One region of the Paenibacillus sp. FSL H8-0122 genome, then DNA from elsewhere that is predicted to be linked to it. Evidence: riboswitches for the same ligand, from Rfam matches in the RefSeq annotation. Region 1 holds a riboswitch; the other holds the start of a gene.
What was found. A riboswitch is a leader RNA that binds a small molecule or an ion and turns the genes downstream of it on or off. The one in region 1 is predicted to bind glycine.

Region 1 (9,979 bases):
CCCATTAGACTGGAGCCAATCTGGGTAGCCAGCCTGATGCGCTGGGCTTCCCCGCCGGATAGAGAACCAGCTGCCCGGCTAAGGGTAAGATAGTTCAGCCCCACATTCACCAGGAAGCCGAGCCGGCTGCTGATTTCCTTGAGGATCAGATTGGCAATCGCTGTTTCTTTCTCACTAAGCTTGAGGTCTGCGAAGAAGTCCAGGCAATCCCCAATCGAAAGATCCGTCACATCCGCAACATTCTGCTCATTGATGGTCACCGCCAGAATCTCTTTCTTGAGCCGCTTTCCCTTGCAGGAATGGCAAGGTTTGGCGCTCATGAAGCCTTCTATAAACTCGCGGATACCTTCCGAGGCTGTATCACGGTACCGGCGCTCCAGATTCGGAATAATGCCCTCAAAAGCAACCAGGGCGTCTTTGCGCTGGCCGAAGTCGTTCTCATACCGGAAACGGATCTTCTCGCTGCCTGTTCCGTGCAGCAGCTTGTTCATATGCTCCGGCGATAGGCTACTTACCGGTACATTCTGCGGAATCTTGAAATGCTCGCACACTGATTTCAGGAACTGCGGATAGTAGTTCGACGTACTGCCTGTCCAGGCCAGGAAAGCTCCTTCTTCAATGGATTTCTCTGTATCCGGGATCAGCAGATCGGGATCGACTACCATATTCATCCCCAGTCCGTCACACTCAGGGCAGGCTCCGAATGGGCTGTTGAAGGAGAACATGCGCGGCGCCAGCTCTTCTATGCTGAATCCGCAGACCGGACAAGCAAAGCTGGCACTGAACAGCAGCTCTTCCTGGCCCATTACATCAACGAGAATCTGACCACCCGACAGCTTCAGGGCAGTTTCAAGCGAATCGGTAAGCCGGGTTTCGATATCATCCTTAATCACAATCCGGTCCACGACAACCTCAATGGTATGCTTCTTATTCTTCTCCAGTACAATATCTTCCGTCACTTCCCGCAGCTCACCATCCACACGTACACGGACGAAGCCTTGCTTCGAGATATCGGTGAACAAGCCTTTATGCTCACCCTTACGGCCGGAAATGACCGGGGCCAGAATCTGCAGACGGGTCTTCTCCGGGTATTGCATGATCCGGTCCACCATCTGTTCAACGGTTTGCGAAGTGATCTCTATGCCATGATCCGGACAATGCGGATGGCCGATCCGGGCAAAGAGCAGCCGCAGATAGTCATAGATTTCGGTAACCGTCCCTACCGTGGAACGCGGGTTACGGCTAGTCGTCTTCTGGTCAATTGATATGGCCGGGGAGAGTCCGTCGATGGAATCCACATCCGGCTTCTCCATCTGGCCCAGGAACTGGCGCGCATAGGCAGACAACGACTCGACATACCGGCGTTGACCCTCGGCGTAGATGGTGTCGAAGGCCAGGGAGGATTTGCCCGAGCCGCTCAGTCCCGTCAGCACGACGAAGCGGTCACGCGGAATCGTTACGTCGATGTTCTTGAGGTTATGGGCCCTCGCGCCCTTGATTACTATACTTTCATGTGCCAACGGTACCTCTCCTTTAAGAGAAAATTAAAATTCAAAACATTTTGGGAAAATATTTTCGATCCCTCCCAAACCCTCCCTTCCAAGGGAGGGCCCCAAGGGTTGCACCCTCTGGACACCCGCAAGCTCGGCGGAAGGAATTAGGTTGGTGAATGGACGACTACTGGGCAATAGGCCCGCTAACCCCTACGGGGCCGCTATACGATTAGAGCAATTCAGCTCGCTATGCTTGCCGATAACGCTGTCCCTCCGGGATACGCGCTATGGGCTTAATTGCGGGTTGTTCTTGCGGAATGCGCAAAGAGCTTCAACTGCACGCTGTCCCTCCGGGATACGCGCTAAGGACTTGACTGCGGGCTGTTCCTGCGGAATGCGCAAAGAGCTTCAACAGCACGCTGTCCCTCCGGGATACGCGCTAAGGGCTTGACTGCGGGCTGTTCCTGCGGAATGCGCAAAAGGCTTCAACAACACGCTGTCCCTCCGGGATTCGCGCTAAGTGCTCAACTGCGGGCTGTCCCTCCGGGATATGCAAGGGCATGGCCCCTTTATCTTCAAAAGGAACGGCCTGAATAGCACCGTTCCCTGGATCGTTAACTTCAGCGGCGGGTTACTCTGCCCGCAGCTCAAGCAAGGCATCGCGCAGCTCGGCGGCGCGCTCGAATTGCAGGTTCTTAGCGGCGTCCTTCATCTCGGCCTCCAGACGCTGTATCAGGCTCTGCTTGTCTTTCTTGTTCATCTTGCCGCCGACACCGGTGAGATAATCGGCCTTGGACTCGGCCACCTTGGTCGCCTCGATGATATCGCGCACCTTCTTGTTGATGGTCGTCGGGGTAATCCCGTGCTTCTCATTATGGGCGATTTGAATCTCGCGCCGCCGCTGGGTCTCGCTCATGGCCTTCTCCATGGAGTCCGTAATGCGGTCCCCGTACATAATGACCCGGCCCTCCGAGTTGCGGGCAGCCCGGCCGATTGTCTGGATCAGCGAACGCTCGGAACGGAGGAAGCCTTCCTTGTCGGCATCCAGAATCGCGACCAGCGACACCTCCGGCAGGTCAAGACCCTCTCTGAGCAGGTTAATACCGACCAATACGTGGAATGTGCCCAGACGGAGATCACGCAGTATCGCCATCCGCTCCAGTGTCTTGATATCGGAGTGCATATAACGTACCTTGATGCCAATCTCCTTGAAGTAATCCGTCAGGTCCTCAGACATCTTCTTCGTAAGGGTGGTAACGAGAACACGCTCATCACGTTCTACCCGGTCACGGATTTCATTGATAAGATCATCGATCTGCCCTTCGGTAGGGCGCACTTCAATGATCGGATCAAGCAGACCGGTAGGACGGATAATCTGCTGGACCATCGTATCGCAATGCTCCATCTCATAAGGTCCCGGTGTTGCGGACACGTATACAATCTGGCTCACCTTGTCTTCGAATTCCTCGAATTGCAGCGGACGGTTATCCAGCGCAGACGGCAGGCGGAACCCGTGTTCTACAAGGACTGTCTTACGCGCACGGTCACCGTTATACATCGCCCGGATCTGCGGCAGCGTCACATGAGACTCGTCAATCACAATCAGCATGTCATCCGGGAAATAGTCCATCAGTGTATAAGGAGTAGCTCCCGGCTCACGGAAGGTAAGCGGACCGGAATAGTTCTCGATCCCCGAACAGAAGCCGACTTCCTTCATCATCTCGATATCATAACGGGTCCGCTGCTCCAGCCGCTGGGCCTCCAGCAGCTTGCCTGCTTCACGGAGCACAGCCAGCCGCTCCTCCAGCTCACGCTCAATATTAACCAGCGCGACACGCATGGTCTCTTCCTGGGTAACGAAGTGGGACGCCGGGAAAATCGCGATATGATCGCGTTCACCGATCAGCTCGCCTGTCAGAACATCAATCTCCGTAATCCGTTCGATCTCGTCTCCGAACAGCTCTACCCGGATCGCATGCTCGCCCTGGGATGCCGGGAAGATCTCAACGACATCCCCGCGCACACGGAACGTACCGCGCACGAAATTAATATCATTACGCTGATACTGGATATCTACAAGCCGGCTCAGAATCTGATTACGCGGCTTCTCCATCCCTACCCGCAGCGAGAGCAGCAGGCTTCCGTATTCCTGCGGCGAACCGAGACCATAAATACAGGACACACTCGCCACGATAATGACGTCACGGCGTTCGAACAGTGAACTCGTTGCCGAGTGGCGGAGCTTGTCAATTTCTTCATTTATGCTGGAGTCTTTCTCAATGTAGGTATCGGAGGAAGGGATGTACGCCTCTGGCTGGTAATAATCGTAGTAACTGACGAAGTAATCCACGGAATTGCTCGGAAAAAATTCTTTGAACTCACTCGCCAGCTGCGCAGCAAGCGTCTTGTTGTGCGCAATAACCAGCGTGGGGCGGTTCAACTTGGAAATCACTTGTGCGATGGTAAAGGTCTTGCCTGTACCTGTCGCTCCCAGCAGCGTCTGGTGCTTCTTGCCCTGCCGGATGCCGTCCAATAACTCTTCTATGGCATGAGGCTGATCGCCCTGGGGTGTATACTCGGACTCCAGTTCAAAAGTCTTCGTACTGACGACAATATCACTCATTTGCCCGTCTCCCCTCTATCGTCTAGAATATATGAATATATTATAATTGTAACCCAATAGCTTCCTCCTCCATACCATACTGAAAAATATGGAAGATAGGAATGCACGTTCCCGTTTATTATACAGCGTTGCCCAGACTGTTGCAAACCATAATATATAGAAATTTAAGGAGCCTGAATTTATGGATTTTACTACAATAATCGGCCTGCTGGCCGGGATTGCCGCCATGATCGGCGGTTTTCTGTGGGAAGGCGGCAGCCTGTCCGGCCTGCTGCAGCCCAATGCTGCCCTGATCGTATTCGGCGGCACACTTGCGGCTGTACTCATCAGCTTCCCGGCCTCCAAGCTCCGAAGCATTCCGGCGGCGTTACGCGTGGCTTTTGGCAGGCAGCAAGATACCAGCCGGGAACAAGCTGAAGAACTGATCGCTATGGCTGCACTCACGCGGCGCGGCGGTGTGCTTGCACTGGAGAAACGAGCGGAGGAACATCCAGATCCCTTCACCCGTGAAGGCCTGTTTCTGATTGTCGACGGCAATGACCCTGACCAGGTCCGGCAGATCCTGGAGCTTGGGATGGATGCCAAGGAACTGAAATATGAAGGCTATGCCAAAATATTCGAAGCCGCTGGCGGCTATGCACCGACCATGGGCATTATCGGCACCGTTATGGGGCTGATCCGGGTACTCAGCAACTTAACGGACCCTTCGAATCTGGGCGCGTCCATTGCCGTAGCTTTTACAGCAACACTCTATGGCGTAGCCAGCGCCAATCTACTCTTTTTACCCATTGCCTCCAAAATTAAATCCCGCAGCCAAAGTGAGCTGGGCAACATGGAGATGCTGCTTGTTGGCATTCTGTCCCTGCAGAACGGGGATCACCCGCATCTCGTCCGGCAAAAGCTGGCCCCCTTCCTGGCAGACGCCCCTAAACGCAGCGCCAGCACCAGTCCGGGAGACCCGCTATGAGACAAAGAAACCGCCGGCAGCCCCGCGCCGCCGCAGGCAAAGAGAGCCGGGACCGCTGGATGATTACCTACGCGGATCTGATCACGCTTCTGCTTATTTTCTTCGTGATTCTGTATGCCATGAGCAGCCTCGATTCGCAGAAATATGCCATTGTCAGCGGCTCCTTATCGGATACCTTCAAGAGCGGAAGTACAGTGCTGGAAGGCGGAAGCGGCGTGCTGGAGGGTAATCAGGGAATCACAGGGACTGGCGTCTCGAAGGGTAATAATGCGGACGGGACGGATGGAGCCGGGGCAGATACTCCTGCAGCCGGACAAGAAGGAGATGGGGCTGCACACCAGCCTTCAGCGCGCGAGCTTGCTTTTCGGGAACAGGAGGCGAAGCTGACTGCGCTTATGGGGGTTATCACCCAATACGTGGAGGAGAATAACCTGGGTGAGCAGATTTTTGTTGCCGATAAGCCGCAGGGCATTGCGATCACGCTCAGTGACCGCTTCCTGTTCGATGCGGGTAAGGCTGAGCTGAAATCGCCTGCACTCCCTGCACTGCGCCAGCTCTCCGGCCTGTTCCGCGGCATCGGCGCGACCATCAGCATCGAAGGCCACACCGACAATGTTCCGGTAACCGCCGCTTCGGAATATACGGATAACTGGGAGCTGTCCGGCGCCCGCGCATTATCTGTGCTGCGCTTTTTCCTGGATAACGAGGGCCTTAGCCCTGATACCTTCCAGTACGCCGGTTACGCGGATACCAGACCTGCATATGATAATGCTACTACCGAAGGCAGACAGAAGAATCGCCGGGTCGAACTCATTGTGCTGCGTCAGCTGCAGGAGGAAGAATAGCACGGAACCACGAGCGAATCTGCTCAGATACCGGCAGGCGGCAAAAGCATATATCCATTCGCTAATATAAGGAGATAGACCGCTATGCAGGATACAAACAGAGCGGCGCCGGAGGCCGCAGGGTTTTTCAGGTTTTTGCGGCTGGCAGTTTCGCTGATCATGATCATTATTGCCCAGGGGATGCTTACCCTCATCGTCGGATTTTTTGCCGCCTTCATGCAGTTCTTCTCCTCCCGCTACTTCTGGGGAGACCTGGCCCGCGTCTATCCGCTGGATAAGCTAATTGCCATTGGCGCTGATTACCTTATTGCCGGAGCTATCTTCGCCCTGGCCTGGTTCGGGGTCTGGTGGATGCTCTACGGCTTGTCCGGGAATGGGCGGATCCGCTGTTTCCCCCTGCTTCTGCTGAGCGCGTATTCGACGTTTCTTCTCCTCTTTTTACAAGTCAATCCGGTCTATAACCCGGAAGCCATGATCCCCAGTTCTGCCGGGGAAGCTACATTTATCGTTTGTATGGGGATGTCTGCCGCCGTGCTTTTCCCGTTTTATTCAGCCGGAGTGTATTATTTCGTGCTCAAGCCCGCCACCCGTCCGCGAAAAAGATACCGTTTCCTGCTGCTGTGCTCTGTATTTGCCGTCGCAGGTCTGGCTCTTCTGCCCTTCCTGTGGCATCTGGCTCCAGACATTTATCCGGGACTGCTTGAGTTTCCGGAATAAGCTACAGACGCAAAAAGGCAGACCTCTCACATTAGTAACATCTAATGTAATAAAGAGAAGTCTGCCGTATTCAGCCGCTTTCGCAAATAAGCTAAGCCTTATTCCCCAACCAGTTCCTTGTACGCTGCCGCATCCAGCAGGCCGGTTACTGCCTCTGCGAACTCTGCGTCCAGCTCCAGCTCAAAAATCCAACCGTCTCCGTAAGGCTGATCATTGATCAGCTCCGGGCTGGCCTCCAGCGCATCGTTGATCTTGGTCACCTTACCGGATACGGGTGAATATAGTTCTGATACCGTCTTCACGGACTCGATACTGCCCACGCTGTCGCCTGCGGAGATCGCCGCACCGACTTCCGGGAATTCTACAAACACGATATCGCCGAGCAGATGCTGCGCATGATCCGTAATCCCTACACGTACTACGCGTCCCTCGCCCTGCTGCGCCCACTCATGCTCTTCGCTGTATAGCAGGTTGTCAAGCACTTCACTCATTTCCAAGCCGCCTCTTTTCCGTAATTGGAGTTCTAAATTTAGTTATAGCCTAAGTTATCGGCTTGCCTAATGTCAATATAACTGACAGTAAAATTAAATTTGTCAACTTTTTGACGTTTTTTGATTGACAGGGCGGAGGGTTACCCGGTTTAATGGAGTCAGTAGAAAAACATATGGTTTGCGAATGATGGCATAGGGAGAGACTGTCTCACAGGAAGACAGCGCCGAAGGAGTAAGCCCGGGATGGGTGAATCTCTCAGGCAAAAGGACCTTTGCCGGACGCATCTCTGGAGAGTATCCGGTTACCTGCGCCGCAGGCTTCACGGATCACCAACGGGGAAACCTGCACCAACAGCTGCAGGGTAACTCTCAGGTACAAAGGACAGAGCGAAAGTCCATTTATGCATGCGTGCATAATGGCTTTCGCCTGTCCTTTTTCGTATGTAATCAAAGCCAAGGGAGTGACGAGATGGAGTCTTTGAGAAGAACACCTTTTTATGATCTCTATGCCGCGTATGCGGAGTCCAGATGTATTGATTTTGGCGGCTGGGAGCTGCCGGTGCAGTTCACAGGCATCGTGAAGGAGCATGAGGCCGTCCGCAATCAGGCCGGACTGTTCGATGTCTCCCACATGGGGGAATTCATGGTTACCGGAGAGGGCGCGGAAGCCTTCCTCCAGAGAATGACCACGAATGATGTCAGCCGCCTGGAAGACGGCGCGGCGCAGTATACTCTCATGCTCTATCCAAGCGGCGGAGTGGTGGACGATCTGCTCGTATACCGGCTGGGTGAGGAGCGTTACATGCTTGTCGTCAATGCGTCCAATATCGACAAGGACTTCCAGTGGCTGCAGGAGCATCTTACCGCTGAATTCAGCGGTGTCACCCTGAAGAATATCTCGGATGAGACGCTGCTGCTTGCTTTGCAGGGACCGCTGGCAGAGACGATTCTGTCCAAGGTCACGCAGGTGTCTCTAACAGAGCTTAAGCCGTTCCACTTCATCGAACACGCTGAAATCTGCGGCGTCACCGTCCTGCTCTCCCGTACCGGATATACTGGCGAGGACGGCTTCGAACTGTATGCTCCCGCAGATACAGCAGCAGCACTCTGGAACGGCCTGCTGGCCGCAGGCGCACCCCATGGCCTGACTCCCGCCGGACTCGGCGCACGCGATACGCTCCGCTTCGAAGCCAAGCTGCCGCTGTACGGCCAGGAGCTGTCGGCGGATATTACGCCGCTTGAAGCCGGTGTCCAGTTCTTCGTGAAGCTGGATGCAGGGGATTTCATCGGCCGTGACGCCCTGCTGAAGCAGAAGGAAGCCGGTCTGCCCCGGCGTCTTGTGGGCCTGGAGATGATCGACCGCGGCATTCCCCGCTCCCACTACCCCGTGTACGCGGACGGAGTCAAGATCGGTGAAGTAACGACTGGCACCCAATCCCCGACACTGAAACGGAATCTCGGACTTGCCCTGCTGGATGCTGCCTATACGGAGATCGGCACAGAGGTGTATGTGGAGATTCGCGGCAAGCAGCTTAAGGCTGCCGTCATCAAAGCCCCATTCTACAAAAGAAGCCAAGGAGTGAAGCCGCAATGAAGCACCGCTATCTGCCTATGACTGAGCAAGACCGTGCAGAAATGATGGAAACCGTAGGCATCCAGTCCATCGACGAGCTGTTCGCCGATATTCCGCAGTCCGTCCGCTACCAGGGAACGATGCCGATGTCCGGCGCTCTGGACGAATACGCACTGCTTCGCCATATGAAGGGTCTGGCTGACAAGAATGCCGACTTCGACACGCACACCAGCTTCCTGGGCGCCGGATTGTATGATCACCATGTTCCGGTTGTCATCAACCATGTGATTTCCCGTTCGGAATTCTATACTGCTTACACTCCTTACCAGCCGGAGATCAGCCAGGGGGAGCTTCAGGCGATCTTTGAATTCCAGTCGTATATCTGTGAGCTGACCGGAATGAAGGTTGCCAATGCCAGTATGTATGACGGCGCAACCGCCTTCTCCGAAGCGGCTGTGCTGGCCGCAGGCGCCACCAAACGCAAGAAGCTGATTGTCTCCCGCACAGTTCATCCTGAAGCGCGTCAGGTGCTGCGTACCTCCGCCAACGCCTGGGGCCTGCAAATTGTAGAGATTGATTATGCTGACGGGTTAACGGATCTCGCTAAGCTGGCCGAAGCCATCGACAGCGATACGGCCGCTGTGCTGGTTCAGTCGCCGAACTTCTTCGGCGGTATTGAGGATCTGCGCAAGATCGAGCCGCTGATCCACGCGGTCAAGGGACTGCTCGTGGTCAGCGCGAACCCCATTGCACTTGGCGTATTGGAGTCTCCCGGACGGCTTGGCGCAGACATCGTTGTCGGCGACGCGCAACCGCTCGGAATTGCCGCTTCGCTCGGCGGTCCGACCTGCGGGTTCTTCGCGGTGGCTGAGCCGCTGATGCGCCGGATGCCGGGCCGGATCGTCGGCCAGACGGTTGACCGGAATGGCAAGCGCGGCTTCGTGCTGACGCTGCAAGCCCGCGAACAGCATATCCGCCGTGAGAAGGCGACCTCGAATATCTGCTCCAATCAGGCACTCTTGGCGCTGTGCGCTTCCGTCTATCTGTCCGTGATGGGCAAGGAGGGCATGCGCGAGGTGGGTGAGCTGAACATCCGCAAGAGCCACTATGCCGCTGGGCGGCTGGCTGAAATCACTGGCGCAGAGCGCGTCTTCACTGCCCCGTTCTTCAATGAATTCGTCCTGAAGCTCCCGGAGGGCAGCAGTGTGAGTGCAGTTAACTCCAAGCTGCTGAAGGAAGGCTATCTGGGCGGCTATGACTTAAGCCGGGA
Region 2 (9,979 bases), 480 kb from region 1:
ATTAAAGAAGCGGTCGGTCCTGAAGCCGGCCTGCAGATCAAGATTGCTCCGGCGGCCAGCATGTCACGTGAAGCCTTCACGTATCTGTTAATCCATACGTTACAGACCAGCGGTCAACTGCCGATGATTAATGTCATTCCAGTAGACGTGAAGGACGGCGATCAGATCGACATCCTGAACTCGGGAGCTATCCAGACCGCCCTTGCTCTTGGCTTTGTGGAGCTGGATGCCGACGGGAACTTCAATCCAAAGGCGGCAATCACCCGTCCTGAGGCTGCTTCCATCGCCGGAAATGCCATGAATTATTTGAAGGCCCATCCGGCACCCGGTGCTGTAAGCAAGACAATCACCGCAACCGAGGCCGTCCAGTTCATCAAGGATGCTGCCGGGCCTGAGGTGAATCTTCAGATCAAAATCGATCCGAATATGAGCGTAACCCGAGAATCGTTCACGTATCTGCTCATCAACACGCTCCAGACCAGCGGCCAACTGCCGATGATCAAGCTGATCCCGGTGGAGATCAAGGATAATGACAAAATCAATATCCTGAACTCGGGGGCCATTCAGACCGCGCTTGCCCTTAAGATCGTGAAGCTGGATCAAGACGGGGGCTTCCGTCCCCAGGACGGTGTCACCAGTGCTGACGCAGCGGCAATGGTCAGCCAGGTGAAGGCCATCCTGAGCGGAAAGTCTGCGAAGTAAGCAACATATGTCATTTATCTTACCCCTTCTGCGAACATGCGGGAGGGGTTTGTGCTGTGTTCTACAGCATCAGCACCATCAGATCCTCGTCCAGATACTCGCTGCCAAGCTTCATCGCCCTTGGCTCTGTGCCGTAGCAGACGAATCCAAGGGATTCGTAGAGCCTTTTGGCCGGAGCGTTATTGGAGGTTACGGTCAGCGTAAGCTGCTCCAGCCCCGGTGCGGCCTTTGCCCGTGCAATCAGCTCCAGCATCAGCGCGTAGCCCACGCCATGTTTGCGGGCAGCCGGATCTACATATACTGCATAGACATTAGCTTTGTGCTGAATCTTGGGCCTGCTCTCCCGGAACAAGGTTGCCATTCCCGTCAGCCTCTGCTCCCCCTCCAAGAAGGCGCCCAGGGTGAAATGCTCATCGGAGGAATCCAGCCTAATCCGGGTAGTCTCGATAGACAGCTTCGCTTCCGATTCATAAGAGCTAAGGAAAGCTTCCGGGTGCAGCTGCAGCGACTGCAAACGAAGCGCCCGGTAGCTTTCGGCGTCCGAGGGGGCCAGTGTTCTGATGTACATTTCCTTCCTCCCTTACAATATGGATGCAATAAATTGACAAAAGGCTAATATTTGGTTATATTTAGGTTTGTAAAATTATATTTTGCGCAATGTAAATTCCTATCACTTGAAAAGAGGGACTTCTTATGATGACTGTAAGTTTAATTCTTGTTGCCTTAGTAGCACTTGAGCATGTGTACATACTTGTACTGGAGATGTTCCTGTGGACCACCCCGAGAGCACAGAAGGCGTTCGGATTGACCCCTGCCTTCGCACAGGAGACGAAATCGCTGGCAGCCAATCAGGGCTTATATAACGGCTTCCTGGCAGCCGGTCTAATCTGGGGGCTGCTGCATCCAAGCGCGGACTTCGGGTACCAGCTGCAATTGTTCTTCCTGATCTGTGTGGCGGTTGCGGCCATCTATGGCGGACTCACTTCCAAGAGATCTATCCTGCTGATGCAAGGCCTCCCTGCCTTCCTGGCACTGGCGGCCACATTGATCGCACATCTGTAAAATTCGCGGAGCGATGCAGGCAGCTTCCGCTCCGCCCTAGCCTCACAGCTTCTGAGCGAACTGGTTCAACTGCTCCGACATTGCCCGGATCTCCTCAATGAAGCTGGACATCTCTTGCGTTGAAGCTGCCTGCTCTTGCCCCACTGAAGCAATCTGACCGATGGATTGGCCGATTCCTTTCATCGCTGCCTGGATCTCCCGCAGGGTGTCCCGTATCCGCTGCGCGGATTGCTCGGTCTCCTGTGAGAACTTGCGGATTTCTCTGGCGACAATGTCGAAGCCCCGGCCCTTCTCTCCGGCATGGGCGGCCTCAATGGCCGCATTAATTCCAAGCAGATGCGTCTGGTCGGCAACCTTCCTCAGAACGGCCAGCACCTCATCGCTTTTTTGGACACTTGCAGCAGTGGTCTCAGACTGGACCAGCAGCTTCTGAGAGAAGCCGGCTAGCTGGTTAGACCCGCCCGCTACCTGCATGATCCGCGCATTAGCCTGATTCAGGGACAGTGCCATCCGATCGGCAATTTCCCGCAGCTCGGTCTGTCTGCGTACCTGAATGCATACCGCCCCACAGACACGTTCATCCTCTCCATGTACCGGAAGGACCGTACCCACAAATTCGTATCCATAATACTCTTTGGGAACGTTGGCCCTTGAGTATTTATCATTTTTTAGTGCGTGATACAGAGGTTCGTCCGCGTGAATAATCTGCCCGGCGCGAATCCCCAGATCGATGGAATCGCCGGGGTAATAGGCAAGGAACTTCACGGTATCACAGACAGCAATCGATATATCATATGGAAAGGCAGCTTTCAGAATCGGTGCCAGATTCACTATATCTTCAAGAGAGCGGACGATGTTTTTCATAGGTGTGAGTCTCCTTTTAGTCAGGTGGCTTCAGGGTACAGCGAAATCAAGAGTTAAGTTCGACATTTTATGACAAACCTCCTTTAATCAAAAATGAATAATTAAAAATTGATTTTCTCCGCCTACTTGCTGGCGTGCCCAGTGTGGGCGGTTTTTCGACCACATCTGGCCCGCGCGCCTTCGGCGTACCTAGTGTGGGCGGTTTTTCAACCAAAAAAAGCCGAAGCCCGTCAGTCTTTTGCTGACAGGCTTCGGCTTTCCTTCGCTCATTGCGGCTTAACTCTATTGTACTCCTGCCGCTATTGCATCCTTCAACCGGTCCAGCTGCAGCAAGTGATGGCGGTAGTGCATCTCGATCAGCAGATACCATTCTGCCGCAGACAAGGGGCCGAACCGGGGATGAGGGACGGTACTGTGCTCAGGTGCCTGCGCAAGCTTCGGCAGGGTCTCCCGCATCCGTTCAACCACCGTGTTCAGGCCCTGGATCAACTGCTCCTTGCTCTCCGGCTGCACCGGCGTATACTGCGGTGACGGCGGAACATGAACACGTACAGGCGGGAAGCTGCCCCCGGCAAAAATTGCTTTACCCTCCGGGGTCATCTCTGCTTCATTCCCCGCCGCTTCCCCGTTCCCGGCCAGACACTGATGAATATTACGCTGAATATACACAACCGCTCCTGACAACGTTATGTCAGTAGCGTTCAAGCATTCTCGCCGCTTCGGCCCGTACAAGCTTACGCAAGGCTTCCGGCTCCAGGACAACCGCCCCCGCTCCCCAGCCAAGCACCCATTGCAGCAGGTCCTCGGGCTGGCGCACGCGGAAGGTCATAAGCCTGCCGTCTGCCCGGTCCTCCACTTCCTCCAGATAAAAGTTCCCGGATTCAGCCGCCTTGCCCGCGATCTCCGGCTGAACCAAAATGCACACGCGTACATGGCGGTCATCCTCCGGCTGGTACTCGTGCAGATCGAAATCCGCAGGCGCTTCGAACCGGTCATCCAGAATGGTAAGCTCACTCATTCTGGATAAGCGGAAATGACGGATCTCCTGCCGCAGTCCGCACCAGGCCACCAGGGTCCATGCGCCTCTGTTCAAGACAAGTCCATACGGCGAGGCGGTTCGGACACTGTGGTGACTTCCGTCAGCTTCCTGTCTGCCCTTTGTATACCCGAAGCCGATCTTCCGCTGCTCCAGAATCGCGCGTCGGATCTGCTCCATGTACTCCTTCTCCTGTCCTTGCAGCTTATCTTTACTGGTATTCAGCAGCAGGATGCTCTGGCGGAGCCGGGCGGCATTCTCCTTGACATCCTCCGGCAGAACCGCTTCAATCTTCCTACCTGCTGCGGAGGCCTGGTTACCATACTGAGTGTCGAACCGCTGCTCCACGAAATCCGTCCCGATCAGCAGGGTCACTGCCTCCTCGGCGGTGAAGCTGACCGGGGGCAGGAAATACCCTTTTACCAGTGAATATCCCTGACCCGTAGCGCCTACCACCGGCACTCCGGCTTCACTAAGCGCCTGGATATCGCGGTAGATGGTTCTTACGCTAGTCTCGAAGACGGACGCCAGATCCTCTGCCCTTACGACCCCTTTGCGCTGCAGCTCCAGTACGATGGCTAACATGCGGTCTGTCTTGTTCATGCGGCGGCTGCACCCTCTTCATCCTGAAATCAGTTTATGTATTGATTATACTGATTTCCTGATCACTTTTCTCCTTACGGCTTCTAATGGAATACAGAACGAACAGCAGGATGAACCAGAGCGGGGTGAACAGCAGCGCCGGACGGGTCTCGGCAGCAAAGAGCATGATCACAAGAATGGCGGCGAACAGCGTCAGGACGGCATAGTTAATTACCGGGGTGAACGGCGCTTTAAATTTGGAAGCGGCATGTAAGTCCGGGCGGTTCCTTTTATACTTGATATGGCAGACCAGCACAACGCCCCAGACCCAGATGAAGCAAATGGCGCTGATCGTAGTCACGATGCCGAAGGCCTGACCCGGAATAAGCTTGCTGAGCAGTGCCCCGGCAGAGATCACCAGCGTGGAGAGGAATAAGGAATTCGCAGGCACATGATTCCGGTTCAGCTTGCCAAGCTGAGGCGAGGCCTGATTCCGTCTGCTCAGATTGTAGAGAATCCGGCTGGTCGAGAACATCCCGCTGTTGCAGGCGGAGGCTGCCGAGGTTAAGACCACGAAATTGATAATCCCCGCAGCAATCGGAATCCCGACCAGACTGAAGGTGCGCACGAACGGACTTTCAGCCGCGCTAAGCTGGGTCCAGGGATTAATGCACAGCAGCACGAACAGCGCGCCGACATAGAAGAAGAGAATCCGCAGCGGAATTTTGTTGATCGCGGACGGGATGTTTTTCTCAGGATTAGCCGTCTCCGCTGCCGATACCCCCACCAGCTCCACGCCGACATAGGCGAATACCACCATCTGGAAGGAGAACAGGAAGCCCTTCACCCCGTTCGGGAACACGCCCCCGTGCTCCCAGAGATTGCGGACCGACACTGAGCCTGCATCTGTCTTGAACTGGGTCACCAGCAGGACAATGCCCAGGCCGATCAGAGCCAGAATCGTAACCACCTTGATCAGAGCAAACCAGAATTCGAGTTCGCCGAAGCTCTTGACCGTGAGCAGATTGAGCCCGAGCAGAATGATCAGGCAGATCACGGCCGGCACCCACTGCGGAATATCGAACCAGTACTGCACATAGACGCCCACCGCAATCACATCGGCCATCGCCGTCATAATCCAGCAGAACCAATAGGTCCAGCCCGTAATGTACGCCGCACGCGGCCCCAAGTAATCCTCAGCAATGTCTGTAAAAGATTGATACCCCGCCTTCGAGAGCAGCAGCTCCCCCAGCGCCCGCATCACAAAAAACACGGCAATCCCCACGATCAGATACGTGAGCATGATGGAGGGTCCGGCCTGCTGGATCGCCTTGCCTGAGCCGAGGAACAACCCCGTTCCAATCGTGCCGCCGATGGCGATAAGCTGGACGTGCCGGTTTGCAAGCTCTCTTTTTAATTCTGTCTGTGCCATACCTGTTTCCCCCTTAGTGTATATGACGCTGTCCTGCCGGGTAACGCAAAAAGGAGACTGGATATCATCCAATCTCCCGGTTCATAAGAGGTTCCAAATAAGCGTCTGCAGCAGCGGCTAATCCGCACGGCAAAACACAAATTCGGTACTCTTCTGTCCTTTTGCCTGAGATTGTGAACCCTTCGGCGCTGCGGTCTCCCGCAGTCTCTCCAGAAGCTGCTCCAGCTATAGTGTGATCCATAGCCTTCATAGCTTGCGAATATTCAATTATTTGAAGCTGACTTCATGTAAATATTTTTCAATTCTATGCACAGTCCAGACTTCTGTCAATATCATTTGTTACTCTCGTGGTCATCGCCGGGTGTCCTGCACTGCTTCATTGCACGTTATTTCACCGTAATTTTGGTTTCCAGGTCTTTATAATAAGTTTTAGCCCACTGACCCTGCTTGTCTTTGAACATCTTCCCGCTGGCATCTTTGGAATACGTAAAAGGCTTAACGCTAATGGACTTCGGAACGGCTGGGAATGCACTATAGTTCTGTTCCTCGGTACCGCTTGTCCGGACTTTCTCAAACGGCTTGCCCCATGGCGAAATCACATTTCCTTTCTCGTCCACAAGGTCATATAACATTCTTTCCGGGTTGTTCACCTTGGACTTGGCCGCTGCCGGAACTTCCCCCTTAAAGGTCACCTGCAGAGACATCGTTAACGCGGTCATCTCGAAGGAATTCACCGTATAATTGAATTTGTTGTTCTTCTTGGAGACGCCCGGCTTCAGGCTTAACAGGGTCCCCAGCTTGTTCACTTGAACTTTGAAAATAAACGGCTCCTTCACCCCGTTGGCGTATGCCTTCAGCGTCAGGTCGAATTTGTCCGGGATTTGCTGCTTCATGGCTCCCTTACTCAAATAGATCAAGGCTGTGTCCGTATCTTTCAAATTGGGAATGATGGAAGTATCAAACAGCAGCTTTTTCCCATTGATTAACACGTCCACAATCCTGGTCTGGTCCATGAAAGAACCGTTCTTGTCCACCGTCCCTCCCTCCTGCCGGATGCCTGCGATAAGTTGATTACTGTCATAGATCAGATCGGTTAGTGTCAGGGTTACCCCCTCCTGGGTCACGGCCTGATTCGGAGCAGCAGCAAGCCCTTTCTGGAAAACAGCCTTCAGAGTGGCGTTGTCGCTGGCCGCGAACGCGCTGTCAGCCTTAGCATCCTTGTTGACATTGGCTGCCGCCGCTACGGGTACAGTGAATCCCCCGCCGACAACTGCCCCTCCGAGTACAGCAGTTACTGCTGTTGCTATCATTGCTTTCTTCATCGTATTTAAGCTGATCGTGTACATAGTTTCTCTCCTTTGCTTATTAAGAATATACAGGTATAACGTTCCCCTGCTGCTATTTTGTGACAGGAGCGCAGAATAACATCCTACCTGCACAAAGTCATTTTTGAATAAACAGGGTCATTTGCAAGAGAGAATTCGGTTCAACCGCTCTACTATAATAAATTCATCCAGAACAAGTAGAGTGAGGTTAGAACTTATGGCAAATCCCGCACCACAAGCTATGAACAACAAGTTAGCGACACAGCCCCAGGGCCGTTTCGGCCGTCTGCTGCACAATATCGTGCGATACCGGGTGCTGCTGCTGATGCTGCTGCCCACATCGATTATTTTTTTCATCAACTGCTATATTCCGATGTTCGGATTATTCATTGCCTTCAAGAACATCAACTACGTGGACGGCATTATGGGCAGTCCCTGGGCCGGGCTCGACAACTTCCGGTTCCTGTTCGCCACCTCTGACGCCCTGCGCGTGACCATCAACACCGTGGGGTACAATGTGGTCTTCATTATCTCAGGGCTCATTCTCTCCGTCTCGCTGGCGATTGCGATCAATGAGGTGCGTAACAAGCTGGCCTCGAAGTTCTTCCAGACCGTCATGATTATGCCGAACTTCCTGTCCATGGTCGTGGTCAGCTTCATCGTCTATGCCTTCCTGCACCCGGAGTACGGCTTCCTGGTCAAGCATATTCTGCCAATGTTCGGCTACTCCTCAGTGAATGCCTATATGCATCCTAACGCATGGCCTTACATTCTGTGGATCACCAAAATGTGGCACTCCATCGGGATCGGCAGCGTCATCTACCTTGCAGCCATCACCGGCATCAGCGAAGAGCTGTACGAAGCTGCGGTGATGGACGGCGCCAGCAAATGGCAGCAGATCACCAAGATTACCCTGCCGCTGCTCACGCCGATCATGGTCATTCTCACGATTCTTAACATGGGCGGCATCTTCCGCTCTGACTTCGGGCTGTTCTACCATGTGACCCTGGACTCCGGTGCGCTGCGCTCAACTACGGACGTTATTGACACCTATGTCTACCGGGGCCTGATCCAGCTCAACGACCTGGGGATGTCCTCAGCGGCGAACTTCTATCAATCGGTCGTCGGCTTCTTCCTGGTCATCGGCGCGAACGCTCTGGCCCGCAAGCTGAACCGCGATACGGCGCTTTTCTAGAAACGGAGGATTCTAATGACTACTGCATCCCGAAGCAACCCTTATACCAAAGGCTCCACTACCGCCCAGATTATTCTGAATGTATTCTTCATCGCCTTCAGCCTGGCATGTATTCTGCCGATCCTGCTCATTGTCGCCATCTCCTTAACCAACGAGAAGGCCTTGACGCTGCAGGGTTACAAGTTCTGGCCCGATCATATCGACGCGTCTGCGTACCAATATCTGTTCAAGCATTCGGAGACACTGGTTAAGGCGTATGGCGTCAGCCTGACGGTTACGGTGATCGGAACTGTGCTGGCCGTGCTGCTGATTGCGCTGTATGCGTATCCGCTCTACCGGAAGGATTTTCCTTTCAAAAAAACATTCAACTTCTACCTGCTGATCACCATGCTGTTCTCGGGAGGGCTTGTCCCCTTCTATCTGCTGTACGTGAACTATCTCGATCTGAAGGACTCGCTGGTTGCGCTGATCCTGCCCGGCCTGTCCAATGCCTTCTATATCTTCATCACCCGTACCTTCTTCCAGCAGACGATCCCGGAAGAGATGATTGAATCCGGCAAGCTGGACGGGGCCTCGGAATGGCGGATATTCTTCCAGCTTGTGCTTCCGATCTCCCTGCCTGTTCTGGCTACGATCGGTCTGTTCACTACACTGATGTATTGGAATGACTGGTTCAACTCCATGCTATTCATTAATGACACCGACAAGTTCTCCCTGCAATACGTCATGATTCAGATGATCCGCCAGGCGGAATTCTTCAAAACCCAGCTTGCAGGCAGCGGTGTCGCCCTGATGGTACAGGAATCCGTTCCGACCGAAAGTCTGCGGATGGCTATGGTCGTGCTGTCGATTGGTCCGATTCTGTTCATCTATCCGTTCTTCCAGAAGTACTTCACCAAGGGCCTTACGATTGGTGCGATCAAGGGTTAAGCGGTCTAGCTCTGGCGTAAATGCCGGTTAGAATATATGATCTAATTATCATTCGAGGAGGTTCATACAAATGAGAACAACAAGAAGCTCAGGCACGGTGCTTGCCGCTCTGACTGCCGTGATACTGGGCATTACCGGATGCGGCGGGGGCAATTCAGGTGCATCCGCCCCGTCCAAGGCAGAATCGACAGCAGCCGCCGCAACAGCAGGCACGGAAGGCAGCACGAATCCTGATACCTCAACGTTCCGGAAGCTGAAAGTTTACACGGTCGGGAATTTCCCGCAGAATGATACCAAGGCGGTTGTAGATGAGATCAACAAGTATCTCAAAGAGAAAATCAACGCCGAGATTGACTTCCAGGGACTCCCTTGGTCCTCCTGGGCCGAGAAGATGGCACTGGCTTACCAGTCCGGTGAACAGGTCGATCTGACCTTCGCCCCCAACTGGGCAGACTTCGCCAATAACGTAGCCAAGGGCGCGTTCCTTCCGCTGGATGATCTGTTAGCCAAATATGGACAAGGCATCAAGGAGACCCTTGATCCCCGCTTCCTTGACGGCGGAACCGTAGACGGCAAAATCTATGCGATTCCTACCAATAAGGAAATTGGTGAGAGCCATACCATTATGTTCCGCAAGGATCTGGTAGATAAATACGGATTCGATGTGAACTCGATTGAGACGCTGGAGGATCTGGAACCATGGCTGCAGACGATCAAGGAGAAGGAACCGGCTATTGCACCGATCTGGCTCTCCGGCAGCGGCTCCGATACCCTGGGCTACTTCGACAAGACCAGAGAGAGCATGAAGGAGAACTTCCGTTATGAGCTGGTGGCCGGCGCTCCTGCCGGAA

Region 2: another riboswitch for glycine. It lies ahead of NSS64_RS29765 (amino acid permease); the one in region 1 lies ahead of gcvT (glycine cleavage system aminomethyltransferase GcvT).

What each region holds. Positions count from the first base shown of each region.
Region 1 is NZ_JBBOTB010000001.1:7,395,220-7,405,198, reverse strand. It holds gene uvrA (excinuclease ABC subunit UvrA) at 1-1,520, opposite strand, end outside; gene uvrB (excinuclease ABC subunit UvrB) at 2,125-4,116, opposite strand; gene NSS64_RS31805 (flagellar motor protein) at 4,298-5,083, shown strand; gene NSS64_RS31800 (flagellar motor protein MotB) at 5,080-5,928, shown strand; gene NSS64_RS31795 (hypothetical protein) at 6,013-6,645, shown strand; gene gcvH (glycine cleavage system protein GcvH) at 6,744-7,136, opposite strand; glycine riboswitch at 7,321-7,418, shown strand; glycine riboswitch at 7,422-7,524, shown strand; gene gcvT (glycine cleavage system aminomethyltransferase GcvT) at 7,606-8,730, shown strand; gene gcvPA (aminomethyl-transferring glycine dehydrogenase subunit GcvPA) at 8,727-9,979, shown strand, end outside.
Region 2 is NZ_JBBOTB010000001.1:6,916,341-6,926,319, reverse strand. It holds gene NSS64_RS29795 (S-layer homology domain-containing protein) at 1-702, shown strand, start outside; gene NSS64_RS29790 (GNAT family N-acetyltransferase) at 764-1,270, opposite strand; gene NSS64_RS29785 (DUF1304 domain-containing protein) at 1,396-1,764, shown strand; gene NSS64_RS29780 (methyl-accepting chemotaxis protein) at 1,807-2,628, opposite strand; gene NSS64_RS29775 (DinB family protein) at 2,911-3,297, opposite strand; gene NSS64_RS29770 (helix-turn-helix transcriptional regulator) at 3,320-4,267, opposite strand; gene NSS64_RS29765 (amino acid permease) at 4,302-5,678, opposite strand; glycine riboswitch at 5,822-5,901, opposite strand; gene NSS64_RS29760 (DUF5643 domain-containing protein) at 6,065-7,024, opposite strand; gene NSS64_RS29755 (ABC transporter permease) at 7,221-8,198, shown strand; gene NSS64_RS29750 (carbohydrate ABC transporter permease) at 8,214-9,128, shown strand; gene NSS64_RS29745 (ABC transporter substrate-binding protein) at 9,199-9,979, shown strand, end outside.